DNA from 3 places in the Nocardioides sp. Leaf285 genome. Region 2 is predicted to be linked to each of the others. Evidence: riboswitches for the same ligand, from Rfam matches in the RefSeq annotation. Region 2 holds a riboswitch; each other region holds the start of a gene.

Region 1 (7,061 bases), on a different contig from region 2:
GCTCGGTGTCGCGGGTGCGGCGTCCGTGGCGGCTGTCGCCGGCCACGACGACCAGCGAGAAGTACGGCACCGTCGCGGGATCGACGTCGGCCACCGGCAGCCAGCGCTGCGCGGGCATCGAGGCGCGCTCGACGTAGACCGCGTGCTCCAGGCGCCCGGCCGCCGCCAGCGCGCGGCGCACGGCGGGGAAGGTGCGGCCCAGCTTCATGATGATCGCGCCGTCGGTGTCGGCCAGGCGACGCGCGAGCTCGGGCTCGGGCAGCGTGCCGGGCAGCACCGTGAGCACGTCGGTCTGGCGCACCAGCGGCGAGGCCACCGCCGCGGCGGCCGCGGCGAAGGCGGGCACCCCCGGCACGACCTCGGTCTCGAAGCGCTCGGCCAGCCGGTCGTGCATGTACATGTAGGACCCGTAGAACAGCGGGTCGCCCTCGGAGAGCAGCACGACGTCGCGACCGGCCTCGAGGTGGGCGGCCAGGCGCTGCGCCGACTCCTCGTAGAACACCGCGAGCGCGCCGGTGTAGCCGCCCGGGTGCTCGGTGGCGCCGGTGGTCACGGGGTAGACCAGCGCCTCCTCGACGACGCCGGGCCGCAGCAGGCCCGCCGCCGTACGCCGTGCGTTCGACTCCTTGCCGGGCCCGGCGTGGTAGGCCACGACGTCGGCGTCGCCGATGAGGCGCGCGGCCTTCACCGTGAGCAGCTCGGGGTCGCCGGGCCCGACGCCGACACCGTGGAAGCGGCCGGTCGCTGGGCTGGTCGCTGGGCTGGTCGCTGGGCTGGTCGCTGGGCTGGTCACTGGGCTGGTCACTGGGCTGGTCACTGGGCTGGTCACTCCGCCTCCTGGGCCAGGGCGTTGACGGCGGCCGAGGCCATCGCCGAGCCGCCGCGGCGACCCCGCACGGTCGCGAAGGGCACGTCGATCCCGTGGTCGGCGGCCAGCGAGGCCAGCGCCTGCTTCGACTCCGCGGCGCCGATGAAGCCCACCGGGCAGCCCACGACCGCAGCCGGTCGCGGGGCGCCGTCGATGAGCATCTCCATCAGGTGGAAGAGCGCGGTGGGGGCGTTGCCGATCGCGACGACCGCGCCCTCGAGGTGGGGCTCCCACAGCGACACCGCGGCCGCGCTGCGGGTGGTGCCCCAGTCGTGGGCCAGGGCGGGCACCCGCTCGTCGGTGAGGAAGCAGCGGACCTCGTTGGCGGCCGGCAGCCGGCCCGCCGTGATGCCCATGGCCACCATGCGGGCGTCGGTGAGGATCGGGGCGCCGGCGGCCAGCGCCTCGCGCCCGGCGCGGCCGAGGTCGGGGTGGAGCACGAGGTCGGCGGCCAGGTCGACCTGGCCGCTGGCGTGGATCATCCGCACCGCGACCTTCTCGGCCTCCTCGGGCACGCCCGACAGGTCGGCCTCGCGTCGGATGGTGGCGAAGGAGTCGAGGTAGATCTCCGGGCCGAGGGCGACGTAGGGGTAGTGGCGGCCGGGCCGGCGCAGCAGCGTGGTCATCGCGCGGTCTCCTGGGTCGGGGCGGGGGCGAGGTCGGGCACGAGCACGCCGCGCCACGGGGTGACCACGAGCTCGGTGCCCGTGCGGCACAGCGCGCGGGCCAGGGCGGGGTCGAGGCGGCCCTCGGGGGCGAGCACGTGGGTGCCGCCCGGCACGCGGCCGGCCGGCAGGGGGTCGGCGGTGACCAGCGCGGCCGGGTCGGGGTCGGTCGGGCGCGCGAGGGGGTGGGCGAGCGGCACGCCGAGACCGGCCAGCTCGTCGACGTGCCAGGGGGCGTCGGGTCCCCCGCCGCGCAGGCGCAGGAAGTCGCGGGCGAGGTCGAGCACGGCCTGCGGTGCCCGGGGCAGGTCGACCACCGCGCCCCAGCCCCGGGCGCCGACGCGCAGCTGGGCCCGGGTGGCGTCGAGGGCGACCAGGCCGAGGTCGGTGGGCGCCTCGTGCAGGTCGCCGCGACCGTCGTCGAGGGTCAGCAGGAAGCGGCCCGGGAGCGCGGTGAGCCCGTCGTCGGCGCGCAGCAGGGAGTCGAGCAGGGCGGCGACGGGCCGCAGGTCGGCGCGCCCGCCGGCCAGGCCCGACTGCGGCGAGACCATGACGTTGCGCACCAGGTCGTGGCTCGGGGCCGGCACCAGCCCGGTCGCGGCGAGGGCCTCGGCGACGGGGGGCGTGAGGCGCTCGCCGTCGTGGGGCAGCGCCCGCAGCTGCAGGTTGGCGCGGGCGGTGAGGTGCACGTCGCCGTCGCCCCAGCGCTGGGCGACCTCGCTGAGCCGCAGCAGGGCGGGCGCCGGCAGCGCACCGCCCACCAGGCGCAGGCGCACCAGGGCGCCGTCGTCGGCCAGCCACGGGCGGGTCACCCCCGGGCAGCGGTCGCGCCGCCGGCGCGCGGTGGGGAGGGTCAGGTCGGGCATGGAGGTCACTCCGGAGGCCGGGGCTCGTGCGCGAAGCCCGTCACGACCTCACGGCGGCTGCCGCAAGGGCCAGCAGGTCTTCGGACTCGGGATCACCCGGCGCGGGACACCTTCCCGGACTCTCGTCCAGTGGCCTGTCGTGAGACAGAGGTCCCGCCCGTCACCCATACCGCTGCGCGTCAGTCCCGGACTCTCACCGGGTTCCCTGACCTCCGGGCCCGCCTCGCGGCGCACCCGGGGGTCGACTGGCGTCCCGCACGTTACCAACGACCGCTCCCGCGCGCGCCCCACGTCCGCGTCGGACGGGTGGCAGGATGCGTCCGTGACCGAGTGCGAGTCCGAGCCCGCCGCCACCGACGTCGCCCGGCCCGCCGCGCGCGACCCGCGCGACCCGGGCCGGCGCGACCCGCGAGGCCCCGCCCTCGCGGCCACCGCGGCCCTGCTGCTCCTCGTGGCCGTGGTGGCGTCGGCGGTGCTCGCGCTGAGCCACGCCGACGGCTACCGCTGGTCGCAGGCCGCCCTCGTGCCCGCCGACGGCCGCCCCCACGTCGTGGAGCTCGCCGACGACGGCCCGGCGCTGGTGTGGACCTACGACGCCGAGGTCGTCCCGGCCTGCACGGTCCGCGACACCGGGGTCGGCGCCACACTCGAGCCCGGCCCCGTCGACGGCGCCTACCGCCGTGAGGGCGGCAGCGCGGGCGACTGGGTCGCCACCTCGAGCATCCGGCCGGCGTCGCCGTCGGTCGAGGTCACCTGCGAGCGCGCCGCCTCGCCCGTCGCGGTCGAGTCGGCCCCCGCGCTGCCGCCGCCGCTCGCCGGCCTCGGTGCGTGGGTCGCCCTCCCGCTCGGCCTGGGTCTTGCCGGTCTGGCCCTCGCGGGCGGCGCGGCGCTGCTCGGCGTACGCCGCGGGCGCGGGGGCGCGCGCTGAGTCCTCAGCGCACGACCACCCGCCCGACGTCGTCGGTCGCGGTGCGCGCGAGGAAGCGGCGGGCGGCGGCCTCCTGGCCGTCGGCGACGTCGACGTCGAGGGTGGGCCCCCGGCCCGAGACGTCGGCGCCGAGCAGGTCGAAGCGCTCGGCGGCGGCCAGCACCGCGGCCTCGCGGGCGGCGACCCGCTCGGCCGACCCGTCGACGGCCTCGCGCCGGAGCACGAGGTCGCCGGAGGAGACGGTGACCGACTCGAGGTCGTCGAGGAGCAGGTAGCGGTCGGCGACGGAGACGACCTCGGCGAAGGACACCGGCGCCAGCCCGACCTGCACGAGCGGGAGGTCGGGGTAGTCCTGCAGCAGGTAGGACGTCACCACCGGGTCGGCCTGGGCGCGCACCAGGTCCTCCACCTCGCGCAGCGACACCTCCACCCCCTCGCCCGAGGCCAGCGAGGCGCCCGTGGCCCCCTCCAGGGTCACCGACACCGACACGACGTCGCCGGTGTCGACCTGGTCGTCGTAGGCGTCGAAGAGGGCCATGACCTCCTCGGCCGTGGCGTCGGCGCGCATCACCGCCCGCACGTGGTGGCTGGCTGCGGAGAGGGGCCCGGCGCCGTCGTCGGCGGCGTCGGGCTCGACCACGACGTCGACCACGCTCGGGGAGCGCTCGCCGCGTGCGGCGAGGTCGTCGGCCGACGCCGCGCACCCGGTGAGCGCACCCGTCAGCAGGCCGACCAGCCCGACGACGGCGGTCGCGGTGGGCGCGGCGGAGAGCCTCATGCCCCCAGCATCCCCGGGCGCACCAGCCCGGTCAGGCCCCGAGCCGCTCCCAGCGCCCCTCGGAGACGACCCTGACCTGGCCGTCGTCGACCACGAGGGCCGAGTCGTCGTCGAGGGCGTAGGAGGGGTGGTCGAGGCCCGCGGCCCAGCTGCGGGCCGCGGCCAGGGTGTTCTCCGGCATCTGCGGGTGGTCGAGGTGGGGGAAGATCGACACGTCGACCCAGCCGAGGGTGCGGTCGTCCTCGGCGCCGGCCCACTCCACGAAGTCGGCCCCGATCCGCGGCGTCGCCACCATGCTCCCGGCGCTCGTGCCCACCCAGACCAGCGCGGGCATCGTGGCGAGCACGTCGAGCAGGCCCGAGGCCCGCAGCCAGTGCGCCAGGTACGTCGCGTCGCCGCCGTCGACCAGCAGCACGTCGGTGTCGCGCACCCACGGCTCCCAGCGCTCGGCGCCGATGCTGGGCAGCGCGGTGAGCTCGAGCAGCCCGACCGAGGCCCAGGGCAGGGACACGCCCGACTGGTCGTGCGGCGCCGCGCCCACCACGGCTCCGCGCACCGAGCCGGGCCCGCACATCGGGTGGCCCCACTGGGCGGTCGGCACCAGGAGGGCGCGGCACTCCTCGACCGGCCGGGGCAGCAGGTCGACGAGGGCGGCCCCGATCGCGGCGTTGGTGACGCCGCCGGAGGTGAGCAGGAGCTTCACGAGGTGCCTCCAGGGCGGGTGGGGGAGCCGGGCACAGGAGCAGACCGACGGTGCGACCCGGACTCATCGGTGCCGGACGTGACGAGCCCCCGACCTGGGGACCAGGTCGGGGGCTCGGTGTCGGGGTGAGTAACGGGACTTGAACCCGCGACATCTGCCACCACAAGGCAGCGCTCTACCAGCTGAGCTATACCCACCATGCGCGCGCCGGACGGAGCCGGAACCGCGCGATGAAGTGTAGGGGACTCAGCTCCCGGAGGTGGAATCGAGGCCCGTGATCGACCCGCCGTGGGTGGCGGCGATGGCGCGGGCGGCGGCGCTGTCGGGCCCGGGCTGGGGCACGAAGACCGCCTCGCGGTAGTAGCGCAGCTCCTCGATGCTCTCCTGGATGTCGGCCAGGGCGCGGTGGTTGCCGCGCTTCTCGGGGGCGGCGTAGTAGGCCCGGGGGTACCAGCGCCGGGCCAGCTCCTTGATCGAGGAGACGTCGATGATCCGGTAGTGCAGGAAGGCCTCGAGCTCGGGCATGTCGCGGGCCAGGAAGGCGCGGTCGGTGCCCACGGTGTTGCCGGCCAGCGGCGGTCGGCTGCCGTCGCCGCAGTGCTCGCGCACGTAGGCCAGGACGGCGGCCTCGGCGTCGGCCATGGTCAGCCCGGCGTCGAGCTCGGTGAGCAGCCCCGATTTCTCGTGCATGTCGCGCACGAAGTCGCCCATCTGCTCCAGCGCGGCGGCCGGCGGGCGCACGACGAGGTCGACGCCCTCGCCGAGCACGTTGAGGTCGAAGTCGGTCACGAGGGCCGCCACCTCGATCAGGGCGTCGGCGCCGAGGTCGAGCCCGGTCATCTCGCAGTCGATCCAGACCAGTCGATCATTCATGGCGCGCACCCTACGCGCCGAGGCGCTCGGCCCGACTCAGCGACGGCTCAGGTCGGGCCCCTAGAGTTCTGGACGCCAGCAGTCGACCCGCACCGCCGAGGAAACCCCATGGCCAAGAAGCCCAGTCAGCAGGAGCGCTCGCAGCGCGCCGCCGCCGCCCTCGAGGACCAGAAGCGCGCGGAGCGCCGCCGCACGATCCGCAGCATCACGCTGGTGGTGTTCGCGCTCGTCGTCGTGGTCGGGATCGCCTTCGGGGTCCAGAGCCTGCGGGGCGGGGGAGAGGTCACCGCCTCCCCGGCCGGCCAGAGCGAGTACGGCGTCACCATCGGCGAGGAGGACGCCCCGCACCAGGTCGTCATCTACGAGGACTTCCTCTGCCCCTTCTGCGGCCAGCTCGAGGCCGGCACCGGCGAGGAGCTCCAGCAGCTCGCCGACGACGGGTCGGTGCTGGTGGAGTACCGCCCCTTCAACCTGCTGAGCCGGATCGGCGACTACTCCGAGCGCGCCACCAGCGCCTTCGCCGTCGTGCTCGAGGAGAGCGGCCCGGAGACCGCCAAGGAGTTCCACGACCTGCTCTACGCCAACCAGCCCTCCGAGGAGGGCCCCTTCCCCGACAACCAGGCGCTGCTCGACCTGGCCGTCGAGGCCGGCGCCGAGGAGTCGGCGGTCAGCGACGGCATCCTCGGCGAGTCGATGGTCGACTGGGTCGAGGCCGCCACCACCGCCGCCCAGGACGCCGGCGTGCAGGGCACCCCGACGGTGCTCCTCGACGGTGAGCAGATCTCCGGCGACCCCGAGCAGATCCTCGACCAGATCAACGAGACCGTGGGGTGAGCGACTCCTCCCCGACGGGGCTCGGCCCCCGTCCCGACCTGCGCGCCTTCGTCGCCGGACTGCCCAAGGCCGAGCTGCACGTGCACCACGTCGGCTCGGCCAGCCCCGCCATCGTCAGCGAGCTGGCCGAGCGCCACCCCGGCACCGTGCCGAGCGACCCCGACGCGCTGCGCGACTTCTTCGCCTTCCGCGACTTCGCCCACTTCATCGAGGTCTACCTCGCGGTGGTCGACCTCGTGCGCACCCCCGAGGACATCCGCTTCCTCACCTACGAGATCGCGCGCGAGATGGCCACCACGCAGTCCCTGCGCTACGCCGAGCTGACCTGCACCCCCTACACCTCGGTGCAGGCGCTGCGGGGCGAGCCCCACGTCGCGATCGGGGCCTTCAACGAGGCCATCGAGGACGCCCGCGTCGCCGCCGAGCGCGACTTCGGGATCGTGCTCCGCTGGATCTACGACATCCCCGGCGAGGCCGGTCTGCCCGCGGCCGACCTGACCCTGGACCTCGCGCTGCGCCACCCCACCGACGGGCTGGTCGGCTTCG
Region 2 (7,061 bases):
GTGGGCTACTCGGTGACGGGCGTCTACTACAACACCCGCATCGCCGAGGAGATCGGGCTCGAGGAGCCGCCGGCCACCATCGACGAGCTCGAGGACGCCATGGCCGAGGCCAAGGCCGCCGGCGAGCAGCCGATCGTGCAGTTCAACGACATCGGCGGCGTGGCCTTCCCGTTCCAGGCCCTGCTGAACCAGATGGGCGACCCGGCCGAGGTGGCCGCGTGGACCTACCAGAAGCCCGGCGCCACCATCGACACCCCGGCCGCCGTCGAGGCGGCCGACTACGTCGGGCGCTGGGCCGAGGAGGGCTACTTCCCCTCCGACGCCAACAGCCTCGACTACACCACGATGATGGGCCGCTTCGTCGACGGCGAGGGCCTGTTCATGTTCAACGGCGACTGGGAGTCGGCCAACCTCGACTCCTCGATGGGCGAGGACGTCGGCTTCTTCCTCATGCCCCCCGTCGAGGAGGGCAACGCCCCGGTCGCGATGGGCGCCCCCAACACCTACGCGATCCCGGCCAAGGCCGAGCACGCCGACGAGATGGCCTACTTCCTGAACTGGGTCCACACCGACGAGACCGCCCGCGAGATCGTCGTCGAGCAGGGCGGTGCCGCCCCCGGCGGGCCCGCCTCGCTGCCGCTGCCCGAGGTCGACCCCGACTCGCTGATCGCCCAGACCCTCGCCGGCGCCCAGACCATCGGGGAGTCGGGGGTGCTGGTGGACTTCATCGCCAACGCCACCTCCGGCATCTACGCCAACTCGATCCGCCCGGAGCTCCAGTCGCTCCTCGACGGCCGCACCAGCGGCGCCGACGTCCCCCCGGCGCTCCAGGCGACCTACGAGGACGAGCTGTCGTCGTGAGCGTCTCCGCAGCTCCCGTGGCGGCTGGGGAGGCCCTGACCTCCCCGGCCGCCACGGGCCGCGCACCCCGGCGCGGTCCCCGCCCCGGCGGCCTGCGCCGGTGGGGCCACCTGGCCTTCGTCGCGCCGGCCCTGGCCTTCTACGGCTACTTCGTGCTCTTCCCGCTCGGCACCTCGGTGCAGTACTCCCTCTACGACTGGAACGGCATCGGCCCCGCCACGTGGGTGGGTGCGGAGAACTACCGCCGGGTGCTCACCGACCCCGACCAGCTCGAGACGCTGCTGCACGCCTTCGAGCTGATCCTGTTCTTCACCGTCGTGCCCGTCGTGCTCGGCCTGGTCGCCGCCTCGCTGATGCACGGGCTGCGACCGGGTCCCTTCGCGACCGTCTCGCGCACCGTGCTCTTCATCCCGCAGGTCATCCCGCTGGTGGCCGCCGGCATCGTGTGGGACTGGGTCTACTCCAGCGACGGCATCGCCAACGAGGTGCTGCGCGCGATCGGGCTCGGCGACGTCGCCCGGCCCTGGCTGGCCGACTTCGAGACCGCGCTGCCCGCGGTGGGGCTCATCGGCTCCTGGGTGATGCTCGGCCTGTGCACCCTGCTGCTGCTCACCGGCATCAGCAAGATCGACCCCTCGCTGTACGAGGCGGCCCGCATCGACGGGGCCGGGCGGCTCAGCGAGCTGCGCCACGTCACCCTGCCCGGTCTGCGCCGCGAGCTGGGCGTCTGCGTCACGGTCACGATGATCGCGGCGCTGGCCAGCTTCGACATCATCTACATCTCGACCCAGGGCGGTCCCGGCCGCTCCACGATGGTGCCCGGGGTGGAGATCTACCGCCTCGCCTTCACCGAGCGCGAGATCGGGCGGGCCTCGGCCATGGCCGTCGTGCTCATGGTGCTGGTGCTCGTCACGATCGTCCCCGTCCAGCGACTGACCCAGAGGGCCGACCAGTGACCGCGACCCGCCGCGCCGACCTCGCCGGACGGGGCCTCCTCGTCGTCTTCATGGTGCTGACCCTCGTGCCCTTCGCCAGCCTGTTGCTCACCGCGCTCCAGCCGCAGGGCAGCATCCCCACCGGGCTCAGCTGGCCCGCCGACCCGCAGTGGCACAACTTCGTCGACGCCTACCGCGTCGCCGACCTCACCCCGCTGCTGGTCTCGAGCATGCTCATCGTGGCCGGCGTCGTGCCCGCTGCGCTGGTGCTTGCCAGCCTGGCCGGCTACGGGCTGGCCTCGCTCAAGGTGCCCGGCGCGTCGTGGATCTTCCTGCTCTTCGTGCTCGGGCTCACCATCCCGTTCGAGTCGCTCATCACGCCGCTCTACTACCAGATCGAGGCGCTCGGGCTGCTCAACACCCGCGCCGCGCTCGTGCTGCCGCTCATCGCGCTCTACATGCCCTTCGCGGTCTTCTGGATGCGGGCGCACTTCCTCACCGTGCCGGTCGAGCTCTCCGAGGCGGCCTACGTCGACGGCGCCGGGGCCTGGCGCACCTTCCGCCACATCCACCTGCCGCTGGCCGTGCCGGCCCTGTCGTCGCTGGCGATCCTGCTCTTCCTGTGGACCTGGAACCAGTTCATCCTCGCCATCGTCCTGGTCAGCGACCCCAGCAAGCGCACGATGGCCGGCGCGCTCGGCGCCTTCCAGGGCCAGTACGGCACCGACATCGTGCTGCTCTCCGCCGGCTCCCTGCTCATCCTGGCGCCCACCGTCGCGGTCTTCGTGCTCTTCCAGCGCCAGTTCTCCCGCGCGCTGCTCCAGGGCGCCGTCAAGGGCTGACCGCCCGCCGCTGCGCGCCCCTCCCGTCCACGCCCGTCCGCGCCCGTTCCCGACCCCTCGAGGACCACCGTGCCCCAGTACGACCTTCCCGCCGCCGAGCTCGCCGCCTACCGCGGCAGCGTCACCGAGCCCACCGGCCTCGCCGCCTTCTGGGAGGAGACCCTCCAGGCCTCCCGAGCGCGTGCCCGCGCTCCCCGGGTGGAGCCCGTCGACGCCCGCCTGCCCCTGGTCGAGGTGAGCGACGTGACCCTCAGCGGCTACGACGGCGAGCCCGTGCGGGCGTGGTACCGCCGCCCCGCCGGGGTGGGCGGCGACCTCCCGCTGGTCATCCGCTACCAGGGCTACACCGGCGGCCGCGGCCTGCCCCACCAGGTGCCGCACTGGACGCTGGCGGGCTACGCCACCCTCGACGTCGACAGCCGCGGCCAGGGCTCCGGCGGCGGCTGGGTCGGCGACACCCCCGACCCCCACGGGCACGGACCGTCGTACCTCGGGGGCTTCATGACGCGGGGCCTGGAGGACCCGGCCCGGCACTACTACCGCCGGCTCTTCACCGACGCGGTGCTGGCGGTCGACGCCGGCGTCGCGCTGCCGGGCGTCGACCGCGACCGGGTCGTCGTCGCCGGCGTCAGCCAGGGCGGCGGCATCGCGCTGGCCGTCTCGGGCCTGCACGACGGGCTGGCCGGCGTGCTCGCCGACGTGCCCTTCCTGTGCGACATGCCGCGCGGGGTGGCCATCGCCTCGACCGGCCCCTACCTCGAGGTGGCGGCGTTCCTCGCCTCCCACCGCGACGCCGCCGACCGCGCCTTCGCCACGCTCGCCCACTTCGACGCGGCGGTGCTGGGGCGCCGCGCGAGCGCGCCCGCGCTGATGTCGGTGGCGCTGATGGACACCGTCTGCCCGCCCTCCACCGTGCACGCGGCCCGCAACACCTACGGCGGCCCCAGCGAGCTGGTCGTCTACCCGTGGAACGACCACGAGGGCGGGCAGTTCCACCAGGAGGCGGCCCAGCTGGAGTGGCTGGCCAAGCTCCTCGGCGGCCCCACCCCCGGCCGGGCCTGAGCCGTGCCCGCGCGGGTCACCGTGGCCGACGTGGCCCGGGAGGCGCGGGTCTCGGTGGCCTCGGTCTCCCGGGCGCTCAACGACGCCCCGGGCGTCGGCGCCGCGACCCGCGACCACGTGCGCGCCGTCGCCCGACAGGTGGGCTACGAGCGCTTCGCCCCGGCCGCCGACCTGGCGCACGGAGCGGGCCGCGGCTCCGGCCCCGGGGCGGCCACGATGGCCGACGTCGCGGCCCGCGCGGGGGTCTCGCCCGCCACCGTCTCGCGCGCCCTCGCCGGCTCGCCCCGGGTCAGCGCCTCCACCCGCGCGCGGGTCGAGGCGGCCGCGCGGGAGCTCGGCTACACCGTCTGCACCGCCGCGGCCTCGACCGCCCGGGCCCGGTGAGCGCGGCGCCGGGGGCGACCACGGCGTGCTAACTTCGCCGCGAGCCAGAACACATCTGACGATGTGCGGGAATCCGGTGAGAATCCGGAGCTGACGCGCAGCGGTGAGAGTGACTGGTGGGACGACGCACCACTGGGCCCGTGGCCTGGGAAGGTGTCCCACCGGGACGAACTCGAGTCCGAAGACCGGCTGGCTCGCCTGACCGATGCCGGCCCGCGCGACTCGGGTCCCCGACAGATGCGAGACCCCGCTGTGGCCGTGACCCGTCCCGCCCCGCCGACCGCGCCCGCGCGCGCCGCCGACCCGCCCCCGCCCGGCGTACGACGCGGCCCGCGGCTCGCGCTGCACCTGGGCCTGCTGGCGGCCCTGGCCGTCTCGCTCGTGGTGGCCCTCGCGCTGGGCTCGGAGCGGCTGCCGGTGGGCGGGGTCGTCGACGTGGTGCGCGAGCGCGTGCTGCACGGGCGCCCGGGCCCCGACCCGGTGCTCGACGTCATCGTCTGGGAGCTGCGCGCCCCGCGCGTGCTGATGGCGGCGGTGGTCGGCGCCGGGCTCGCGCTGGCCGGCACGGCGATGCAGACCCTGGTGCGCAACCCGCTGGCCGACCCCTACCTGCTCGGGGTCTCGGCGGGTGCCGGCGTCGGGGCGACGGCGGTCATCGCATTCGGTGCGCTCGCCGCGCTCGGGGCGTGGGCGCTGTCGGTGGGCGCCCTGCTCGGGGCGCTCGGCGCGGCGGTGCTCGTCTTCGGGGTCTCGCTGGCCCAGGGCGGCCTGACCCCGCTGCGGCTGGTGCTGACCGGGGTGGTGATGTCGTCGGCCTTCTCGTCGGTCTCCAGCCTCATGGTCTTCCTCGGCGAGGAGCCCCGCGCGACCGAGTCGGTGCTCTTCTGGCTGCTCGGCTCGCTCGCGGGCGCGACGTGGGCGCAGCTGGTGGCGCCCGCGGCGGCGGTGCTGGTGGCGGCGGTGCTCGTCGTCGGCGTGCACGGCTGGCTCGACGCGCTGGCCACCGGCGACGACACCGCCGCCGCGGTCGGCGTGCCGGTCGCCGCGCTGCGGGTCGCGCTCTTCGTCCTCACCTCCGCCCTCGTCGGGGTGCTGGTGGCGGTCTCGGGGGGCATCGGCTTCGTCGGCCTCGTCGTGCCCCACCTGGCGCGCCTGGTCGTCGGCGGCGGCCACCGGGCGATGCTCCCGGTGGCCGCGCTCGGTGGCGCGGTCTTCCTGGTGTGGGTCGACGTGGTCGCCCGCACCGTCGTGAGCCCGCAGGAGATCCCGCTGAGCGTGGTCACCGGCCTCGTGGGCGCGCCGGTCTTCCTGCTGCTGCTCGGGCGCCGGCGCTACCACTTCGGGGGCGGGGCGTGAGCGGCCGGCCCGCACCGGCCCTGACGGCCCGGGCGCTGTCGTGCGCGGTCGGCGGGCGCGTCGTGCTGCGCGGTGTCGACCTCGACCTGGCACCCGGCAGCACCACCGCCGTGCTCGGCGTCAACGGCTCGGGGAAGACGACGCTGCTGCGCACGCTGGCGGGCCTGACGCGCCCCGAGACCGGGGCGGTGCTGGTCGGCGACCGCGAGGTCCACGACCTGCCGGCGCGCCGCCGGGCGCAGGTCGTGGCGTTCGTGGCGCAGGAGGAGAGCCCGCCGGCCGACATGACCGCGGGGGAGTTCGTGGCGCTGGGGCGCCTGCCCCACCACCGGCCGTGGGCGCGCGGCGACGGCGACCGGCCCCACGCCCGCGCCGCCCTCGCCGAGGTCGGGCTCGACGCCGCCCTCGACCGGCCCTGCGCCCAGCTCTCGGGCGGCGAGCGGCGGCGGGTCTGCCTGGCCCGCGGCCTGGTGCAGGACTGCGAGCTGCTCGTGCTCGACGAGCCGACCAACCACCTCGACGTGAGCCACCAGGTGGCGCTGCTCGCGCTGCTGCGCGCCTCCGGGCGCACCGTGCTGACCGCGCTGCACGACCTCGCGCTCGCCGCGGCCCACGCCGACCAGGTGGTCGTGCTCCACGAGGGCCGGGTCCACGCCGCGGGTGCACCGCACGACGTGCTCACCCCCGACGTCGTCGCCCGGGTCTTCGGCGTCGACGCCGCCCACCTCAGCGACCCGCGGGGTCGCCACCACCTCGTCGTCGGCCCCGGCCGCCACCTGCGCTGACCCGGCTCCGCCGCGTCGGCCCACCGCCCTCCCGCCGCCCTCCCGTCGCTCCTCCCTCCCGAAGGCAGGTCCTCCGTGCACCGTCCCCTCCCCGTCCGTCCCCTCCCGGTCCGTCTCCTCGCCGTCCGCCCCGTCTCCGCGCTCGCCGCCGTGGCGGTCCTGGCCCTGACGACGTCGTGCGGTGCCGGCCCCGCGACCGGCCCGGCGGCGGGCTCGCCGGGCGCGACCGGCGCCTCGCTCGTGCTCGAGAACTGCGGGGAGGAGCGCGCCTACCCCGACCCGGCCGAGCGCCTCTACGTCTACGACGGCGGCATGATCGCGATGGTGCTCGCCGTGGGCGCGGCCGACGCCGTCGCCGGCATCAGCGGGCTCCAGGACGACGCCGAGGCCCTGGCCCGGGTCTACGGCGAGGACGTCGTGGCCGACCTCCCGGTGGCCAGCGAGGACCGCCCCACGGTCGAGAACGTCCTGCTCCAGCGCCCCGACCTCATGGTCGCCGGCTGGAGCTACGGGTGGGACGAGGACGCCGGTCTGACCCCCGACGGGCTGGCCGAGCGCGGCATCGCGGCGTGGACCCTCACCGAGTCGTGCCGCCAGGGCGACGGCGAGAGCCGCGGCGTCGTCGACCCCTGGACCGCGCTGAGCACCGACCTGACCGCGCTGGGCCGCCTCACCGGGCACGAGGACGACGCGGCCGCCCGGGTCGCCGACGTCGAGGAGCGCCTGGCCCGGCTGCGGCAGGCGCCGCGGGCCGCGGAGACGCCCACCGTGTTCCTCTTCGACAGCGGCACCGCCTCGCCCTTCACCAGCGGCTCCTACGGCGGGCCGCAGGGCGT
Region 3 (7,061 bases), on a different contig from region 2:
GCCGGTGTGCCGGTGCGGGTGCTGCCCGGGGTCAGCGCCGTGCAGGCCGTGGCCGCGCGGGCGGGAGCGCCGATCGGCGGCGACTTCGCGGTGATGAGCCTGTCGGACCGGCTCAAGCCCTGGGCCGTGGTGGAGCGGCGGCTGCGCGCCGTGGCCGAGGCCGACCTGGTGCTCGCGGTCTACAACCCCGCGTCACGCTCGCGCACCGAGCAGGTGGTGCGGGCCCAGAAGACGCTGCTGGAGGTGCTGCCCGCCGACACCGTGGTCGTCGTGGGGCGCGACGTGGGCCGCGCCGAGGAGTCGCTGCACGTCACGACCCTGGCCGACCTCGACGCCGCCTCGATCGACATGAAGTGCCTGCTGATCGTGGGCTGCGCCCAGACCCGGGTCACCCCGTCGGGTCGGGTGTGGACCTCCCGCTCGGTGCCGGACCGGGCCGAGGGCTGAGTCGGCTCAGGAGCGGGGTCGGGTGACGGAGTAGAGCCACGACTCCCCCGAGGCGTCGGTGTCGCGGGCCAGGGCGCGGCCGACGAGGATGACCGCGGCCTGGCGCAGCCCGGCCGCCTCCACCTGCTCGGCGATGTCGGCGACGGTGCCGCGCAGGACGAGCTCGCCGGGCTGGCTGGCCCGGAAGACGACGGCCACGGGGCAGTCGGCGCCGTAGTGGCCGGCGAGCTCGGCCATGGTCTCGCGCGTGCGGGTGACGGCCAGGTGCAGCGCCAGGGTGGCGCCGGTGGCGGCGTAGGCGGCCAGCGACTCCCCCTCCGGCATCGCGGTGGAGCGGGCCTGCACGCGGGTGAGCACGACCGACTGCGCCACGAGCGGCACGGTGAGCTCGCGGCCGACCAGGGCCGCCGCGGCGGCGTAGGAGGGCACGCCGGGGGTGACGTCCCAGGTGACGCCGGCGGCGTCGAGCCGGCGGGTCTGCTCGGCGAGGGCGGAGTAGAGCGACGGGTCGCCGCTGGTGAGCCGCACGACCTGCGCCCCCGCCTCGTGGGCGGCGCGCATCACCTCGACCATCGCGTCGAGGTCGAGGCCTTGGGTGTCGACCAGGCGGGCCTGCGGGCGGCAGTGGCCGAGCACCTCGGCGTCGAGGTAGGTGCCGGGGTAGAGCACCACGTCGGCCTCGGCCAGCATGCGCGCCGCGCGCAGGGTCAGCAGGTCGGCGGCGCCGGGGCCGGCCCCGACGAAGCGGACGGTCGTCGGCGGGGTCTCGGGGCTCACGGGGTGCTCCAGTCGGGGTCGCCCGGCCAGCGGGTCGGGTGGTCGGGCGGGGCGGTCCAGGCCCACTGGGTGACGGCGCGGGCGGGGGTCCAGCCGGTGAAGGTGCCGATCGGGGCGGCGGTCTCGACGCCGTGGCGGGTCAGCTCGCCGCCGTGCGCGGCGTAGGCGGCGGCGAGCAGCTGCTCGGTCTCGAGCGTGACGCCGTGCACCACGAGCCGGCCGCCGGGTCGCAGCGCGGCGCGGCAGTGCTCGAGCAGGCCCGGCGCGGTGGCGCCGCCGCCGACGAAGACGGCGTGCGGGCTGGGCTGCCGCTCCAGCACCGCGGGCGCCCGGCCCTCGCGCACCTGCAGGTGGGGCACGCCGAGACGGCGGGCGTTGCGCCGCACCCGCTCGGCACGCCCGGGGTCGGCCTCGAAGGCCCAGGCCTGGAGCGAGGGGTGGGCGCGCAGCCACTCGATGCCGATCGAGCCGGCGCCGGCGCCGACGTCCCAGAGCACCTCGTGGGGCCGGGGGGCCAGACGGGACAGGGCGCTCGCGCGCAGGTCGCGCTTGGTCAGCTGGCCGTCGTGCTCGAAGGCGTCGTCGGGCAGTCCGGTGGTCCACGAGCCCGTCGGCGTCACGTCGCCGCCGGTGGGGCGCACCTCGAGGGCGAGCACGTGCAGGGCGGGCACGTCGGCGGCGGCGACGTCGGCCCAGCCGCCGGCGGTGGCCTCCAGGCGCGACTCGTGGGCCGCGCCGAGGTCGCCGAGCACGGTGAGGGCGCTCGCGGCGTACCCCTCCTCGAGGAGCAGGGCCGCCACGGTCGCGGGGGTGCCGGCGTCGGAGGTCAGCAGGAGCAGGCGTACACCGGGCGCGAGGTGGCGGCGCAGCCGGTCGGTGTCGCGCCCGACCAGGGTGAGCGCCTCGCACTCCTCGGCGGACCACTGCATCCGGGCCCGGGCCAGCGCCAGCGAGGACACCGCCGGGTGCACGACGAGCCGCTCGCGCGGCACCAGGGCGCGCAGGGTGGAGGCGATGCCGGAGACGGTGGGGTCGCCGGAGGCGAGCACCACGACCTCGTCGTCGGCGTGGGCGGCCAGGGTGCGGAGCAGGGAGTCGCCGAAGGGCCGGCCCCACGGCCGGCGGCGCTGGCCCTCGACGACGGGCAGGAGGGCCAGCTGCCGGGCGCTGCCGAGCACCACGGACGCCTCGCCCACCAGCGCGCGGGAGGCCTCGGCGAGCGAGGACCAGCCGTCGGCGCCGATGCCGACGATGTCGACGCGCCGCGGTGCCGCTCCCCGCTCGGAGGCGTGCGGGGGGCCGTCGAGGGGGGACAGGTCGGGGGGCACGCTGCGTGACGCTATCGTGACCGCCACAGCTCCGAGGTGCCCCGAGGTCGCGAGACCGACGGGAGAATCTGGGAAGCCGGTGAGAGTCCGGCACAGGCCCGCTGCGGTGACCCGGGCGATGCGCGAGCGTCGACCCGGGAAGTCCGAAGACCGGCCTCGGGGTTCCTTTCCGATGGCGGACGAGCGGGAGCCTCTCATGCCACAGCACTACCCCTTCTCTGCCGTCGTCGGCTCCGCCGACATGTCGCTCGCGCTCGTGCTGAGCGCGATCTCGCCCGAGATCGGCGGCGTCCTCGTGCGCGGCGAGAAGGGCACGGCCAAGTCCACGATCGTGCGCGGTCTCGTCGGCGTGCTGCCGCCGATCGAGGTGGTCGCGGGCGACGCCTTCTCCACCGACCCCGCCGAGCGGCCCGACGCCCCGACCGAGCAGCGGCCGGTAAGGCTCGTCGAGCTGCCGGTCGGCGCCACCGAGGACCGCGTGCTCGGCTCGCTGCACCTGGAGAAGGCCCTCGCGCACGGCGCCGCGGAGTACGAGCCGGGCCTGCTCGCCCGCGCCCACCGCGGCATCCTCTACGTCGACGAGGTCAACCTGCTCCACGACCACCTCGTCGACGTGCTGCTCGACGCCGCCGCCACGGGCCGCGCCACCGTGGAGCGCGACGGGGTCTCGGTGACCCACGCCGCCCGTTTCGTGCTCGTGGGCACCATGAACCCCGAGGAGGGCGAGCTGCGCCCGCAGCTGCTCGACCGCTTCGGGCTCACCGTGGAGGTGGCCGCCCCCCGCGACCCGGCGCTGCGCGTCGAGGTCGTGCGACGCCGGATGGCCCACGACGCCGACCCCGAGGCCTTCGCGCGGCGGTGGGCCGCCGCCGAGTCCGACCTCACCCGCCGCGTCGCGGCCGCCCAGGCCCTGCTGCCCGACGTCGTGCTCGACGACGACGTGCTGCTCAAGGTCGCCGAGCTCTGCGCGGCCTTCGAGGTCGACGGCCTGCGCGCCGACCTCGTCACCGCCCGCACCGCGGTGGCCCACGCCGCCTGGCACGGCCGGACCCGCGTCACCGTCGAGGACGTGCGCGCCGCCGCCCGGCTCGCCCTCCCCCACCGCCGTCGCCGCAACCCCTTCGACGCCCCCGGCCTCGACGAGGACCTCCTCGACGACGTGCTCGGCCCCGAGCCCGACGAGGGGCCTGAGGACGACCCCGACGGGCCGGGTGAGGGACCCGAGGACGGGCCGGACCGAGGACCGGGCGAGCAGCCCGGGCAGCCCGAGCAGCCTGGGCAGCCCGAGTCGGCGCCCGGGGACGACGACGCCCCCGGCCGCCCCGACCCGACCGCGGAGGCGACCGAGGAGCCGACCCCGCAGCCGACCCCGCAGCCGACCCCGTCCCCCGCGGGGGCGGGCACGACGGTGGCGGCGGGCGCGACGTACCGGGCGCGGCTGTTCACGGTGCGCGGCGCCGGCCGCGGGGAGAGCGGACGCCGCAGCCGCGCCGAGACCGACACCGGGCGCCGTGTCGGCGCGCGGCCGGGCCGCACCGGCGCGATCCACCTCGCCGAGACGGTGCGCGCGGCCGTGCCCCACCAGGCGCTGCGCGGGCGCGCGCCGGGCGCCGGCGGACGGCTGCTGCTCGACGCCGACGACCTGCGCGTGGCGGTGCGGGAGGGCCAGGAGTCCAACCTCGTGCTCTTCTGCGTCGACGCCTCCGGCTCCATGGCCGCGCGGCGCCGCATGGAGCAGGTCAAGGCCGCGATCCTCAGCCTGCTGCTCGACGCCTACCGGCGCCGCGACAAGGTCGGGCTGGTCACCTTCCGCGGGGCCGGCGCCGAGCTGACCCTGCCGCCCACCCGCTCGGTCGACGTGGCCGCCGCCCGGCTCGAGGTGCTGCCCGGCGGCGGACGCACCCCGCTCGCCGAGGGCCTCGAGGAGGCCGCCCGGACCCTGGCCACCGAGCGGCTGCGCGACCCGCGCCGCCGCTCCCTGCTCGTCGTGGTGACCGACGGCCGCGCCACCGCCGGGGCCGACGCCGTCGCCCGCTCCCGCCACGCCGCCGCCGCGCTCGCCGCCGCCGGCCAGGCCGCCCTGGTCGTCGACTGCGAGAGCGGGCCGATGCGCCTGGGCCTCGGGGGCGTCCTGGCCGCCCACCTGGGCGCCGAGCACGTGCCGCTGGCCGAGGTCAGCGCCGGCGCCCTCGCCGCCACCGTGCGCGAGCGGGTCGCCTGATGGCGCCGAAGGGGCAGCCGCTGGCCGTGCCCGACGACGGCCTGACCACGGCCCAGCGGCGCACCCAGCCGCTGCTGATGGTGCACACCGGCGACGGCAAGGGGAAGTCGACCGCGGCCTTCGGGCTCGCGATCCGGGCCTGGAACCAGGGCTGGGACGTCGGGGTCTTCCAGTTCGTGAAGTCGGCCAAGTGGCGCATCGGGGAGCAGACCGTGCTCGAGCGCCTCGGCGAGCTGCACGACCAGACCGGCGAGGGCGGTCCGGTGGAGTGGCACAAGATGGGCGCCGGCTGGTCGTGGTCGCGCAAGGAGGGCTCGGAGGCCGACCACGCCGCCGAGGCCGCCGAGGGCTGGGCCGAGGTCAAGCGGCGCCTGGCCGAGGAGCGCCACGACCTCTACGTGCTCGACGAGTTCACCTACCCCATGGAGTGGGGCTGGGTCGACGTCGACGACGTCGTCACCACCCTGCGCGAGCGGCCCGGTCGGCAGTACGTCGTGCTCACCGGCCGCCGCGCCCACCCGGCGCTGGTCGAGGCCGCCGACCTGGTCACCGAGATGACCAAGGTCAAGCACCAGATGGACCGCGGCCAGAAGGGCCAGAGGGGGATCGAGTGGTGACCCGGCTCCCGCGCGTCGTGGTCGCCGCCCCCTCCACCGGCCAGGGCAAGACCACGGTCTCCACCGGGCTGATGGCCGCACTGCGCCGCGCCGGTCACGTCGTCAGCGGCCACAAGGTCGGCCCCGACTACATCGACCCCGGCTACCACGCCCTCGCCTGCGGCCGACCGGGCCGCAACCTCGACCCGCACCTGGTCGGCGAGGACCTCGTCGTGCCGCTGCTGCTGCACGGCGCCCGCACGCCGGAGCCGGCCGACGTCGCCGTCGTCGAGGGCGTCATGGGCCTCTACGACGGCCGGGTCGGCACCCGCGGCTTCTCCTCCACCGCCCACGTCGCCGCCCTCACCCGCACCCCGGTCGTGCTCGTCGTCGATATCTCGCGCTCCTCGCGCTCCATCGGCGCCGTCGTGCACGGTATGGCCACCTGGGACCCCACCGTCACCGTGGCCGGTGTCGTGCTCAACCAGGCCGGCTCCCCGCGCCACGCCGCCGAGGTGCGCTCCAGCATCGACCTGCCCGTGCTCGGCACCATCCCCCGCGACGCCGGCGTCTCCGCGCCCTCGCGCCACCTCGGCCTCGTGCCCGCCGACGAGCGCGCCCTCTCGGCGGAGTCGCTGGACCACCTCGCGGACCACGTCGCCGCCCACGTCGACCTCGAGGCCGTCCTCGCCCTCGCCGCCACCGCGCCCGACCTCGCCGAGGACCCGTGGGCGCCGGAGGCCGTCGTACGCCGCCCCGAGGGCGCCGGCCGCCCGGTCGTCGCCGTCGCGGGCGGGCGGGCCTTCACGTTCCGCTACGCCGAGACCGAGGAGCTGCTGCGCGCGGCCGGCTGCGAGGTGGTGGGCTTCGACCCGATGCACGACACCGCGCTGCCCGCCGGCACGGCGGGGGTCTACCTCGGCGGCGGCTTCCCCGAGGTCCACGTCGGGGAGCTGGGCGGCAACGAGGCGCTGCGCGCCGCCCTGCGCGCGGCCGTGCTCGACGGCGTGCCGACGGTGGCGGAGTGCGCGGGGCTGCTCTACCTCTGCGACACCCTCGACGGGGCGCCGATGGTGGGGGCGCTGCCGGCCACCGCGCAGATGACGCCGCGGCTCACCATGCGCTACCCCGTGGCGACCGCGGTCGGCGACAGCCTGCTCACCCGGCGCGGGGAGCAGGTCACCGGCCACGAGTTCCACCGCACCCACGTCGAGCCGGTGAGGGGCGAGACCGCCACCTGGGAGGTCGACGGCGAGGCGGTCGGCTTCGGCACCGCCAGCCTGCACGCCTCCTACCTGCACACCCACTGGGCCGGTCACCCCCACCTCGCCCAGCGCTTCGCCGACGCGGTGCACGCCCGGGCCCGTGACCTGTCCCGTGACTGAGGCCGGCCCGCCCGTCGACCCGCTGCGCCACCACGGCGACGCCGAGGTGCGCGGCAGCGGGCTGCTCGACCTGGCCGTCAACGTCCACGACGGCCCCCGCCCGGCGTGGCTCGACTCCGCGCTTCACGCCGCCGTGGACGCCTCGGGCCACTATCCCAGCCCCACCGCGGCGGAGGCCGCGCTGGCCCGGCGCCACGACCGGCCGGCCGAGGAGGTGCTGGCCACCGCCGGCGCGGCCGAGGCCTTCTCCCTCGTCGCGCGGTGGCGCGCGTGGCGCCGCCCGGTGGTGGTGCACCCGCAGTTCACC

Evidence for each region. A riboswitch is a leader RNA that binds a small molecule or an ion and turns the genes downstream of it on or off. The one in region 2 is predicted to bind cobalamin.
Region 1: another riboswitch for cobalamin. It lies ahead of ASF47_RS09050 (nitrite reductase); the one in region 2 lies ahead of ASF47_RS00900 (FecCD family ABC transporter permease).
Region 3: another riboswitch for cobalamin. It lies ahead of ASF47_RS09025 (magnesium chelatase subunit D family protein); the one in region 2 lies ahead of ASF47_RS00900 (FecCD family ABC transporter permease).

Annotation. Positions count from the first base shown of each region.
Region 1 is NZ_LMNH01000003.1:120,770-127,830, forward strand. It holds gene ASF47_RS09040 (precorrin-2 C(20)-methyltransferase) at 1-793, opposite strand, end outside; gene ASF47_RS09045 (precorrin-8X methylmutase) at 826-1,494, opposite strand; gene ASF47_RS09050 (nitrite reductase) at 1,491-2,399, opposite strand; cobalamin riboswitch at 2,474-2,606, opposite strand; gene ASF47_RS09055 (hypothetical protein) at 2,722-3,327, shown strand; gene ASF47_RS09060 (hypothetical protein) at 3,332-4,105, opposite strand; gene ASF47_RS09065 (Type 1 glutamine amidotransferase-like domain-containing protein) at 4,137-4,808, opposite strand; tRNA gene ASF47_RS09070 (tRNA-His) at 4,933-5,005, opposite strand; gene orn (oligoribonuclease) at 5,055-5,681, opposite strand; gene ASF47_RS09080 (DsbA family protein) at 5,790-6,515, shown strand; gene ASF47_RS09085 (adenosine deaminase) at 6,512-7,061, shown strand, end outside.
Region 2 is NZ_LMNH01000001.1:166,010-173,070, forward strand. It holds gene ASF47_RS00875 (ABC transporter substrate-binding protein) at 1-861, shown strand, start outside; gene ASF47_RS00880 (carbohydrate ABC transporter permease) at 858-1,817, shown strand; gene ASF47_RS00885 (carbohydrate ABC transporter permease) at 1,814-2,638, shown strand; gene ASF47_RS00890 (acetylxylan esterase) at 2,708-3,700, shown strand; gene ASF47_RS21605 (helix-turn-helix domain-containing protein) at 3,731-4,084, shown strand; cobalamin riboswitch at 4,113-4,292, shown strand; gene ASF47_RS00900 (FecCD family ABC transporter permease) at 4,427-5,440, shown strand; gene ASF47_RS00905 (ABC transporter ATP-binding protein) at 5,437-6,225, shown strand; gene ASF47_RS00910 (ABC transporter substrate-binding protein) at 6,301-7,061, shown strand, end outside.
Region 3 is NZ_LMNH01000003.1:113,347-120,407, reverse strand. It holds gene ASF47_RS09040 (precorrin-2 C(20)-methyltransferase) at 1-447, shown strand, start outside; gene cobM (precorrin-4 C(11)-methyltransferase) at 454-1,224, opposite strand; gene cbiE (precorrin-6y C5,15-methyltransferase (decarboxylating) subunit CbiE) at 1,221-2,552, opposite strand; cobalamin riboswitch at 2,580-2,725, shown strand; gene ASF47_RS09025 (magnesium chelatase subunit D family protein) at 2,749-4,773, shown strand; gene cobO (cob(I)yrinic acid a,c-diamide adenosyltransferase) at 4,773-5,390, shown strand; gene ASF47_RS21885 (cobyrinate a,c-diamide synthase) at 5,387-6,754, shown strand; gene cobC (Rv2231c family pyridoxal phosphate-dependent protein CobC) at 6,747-7,061, shown strand, end outside.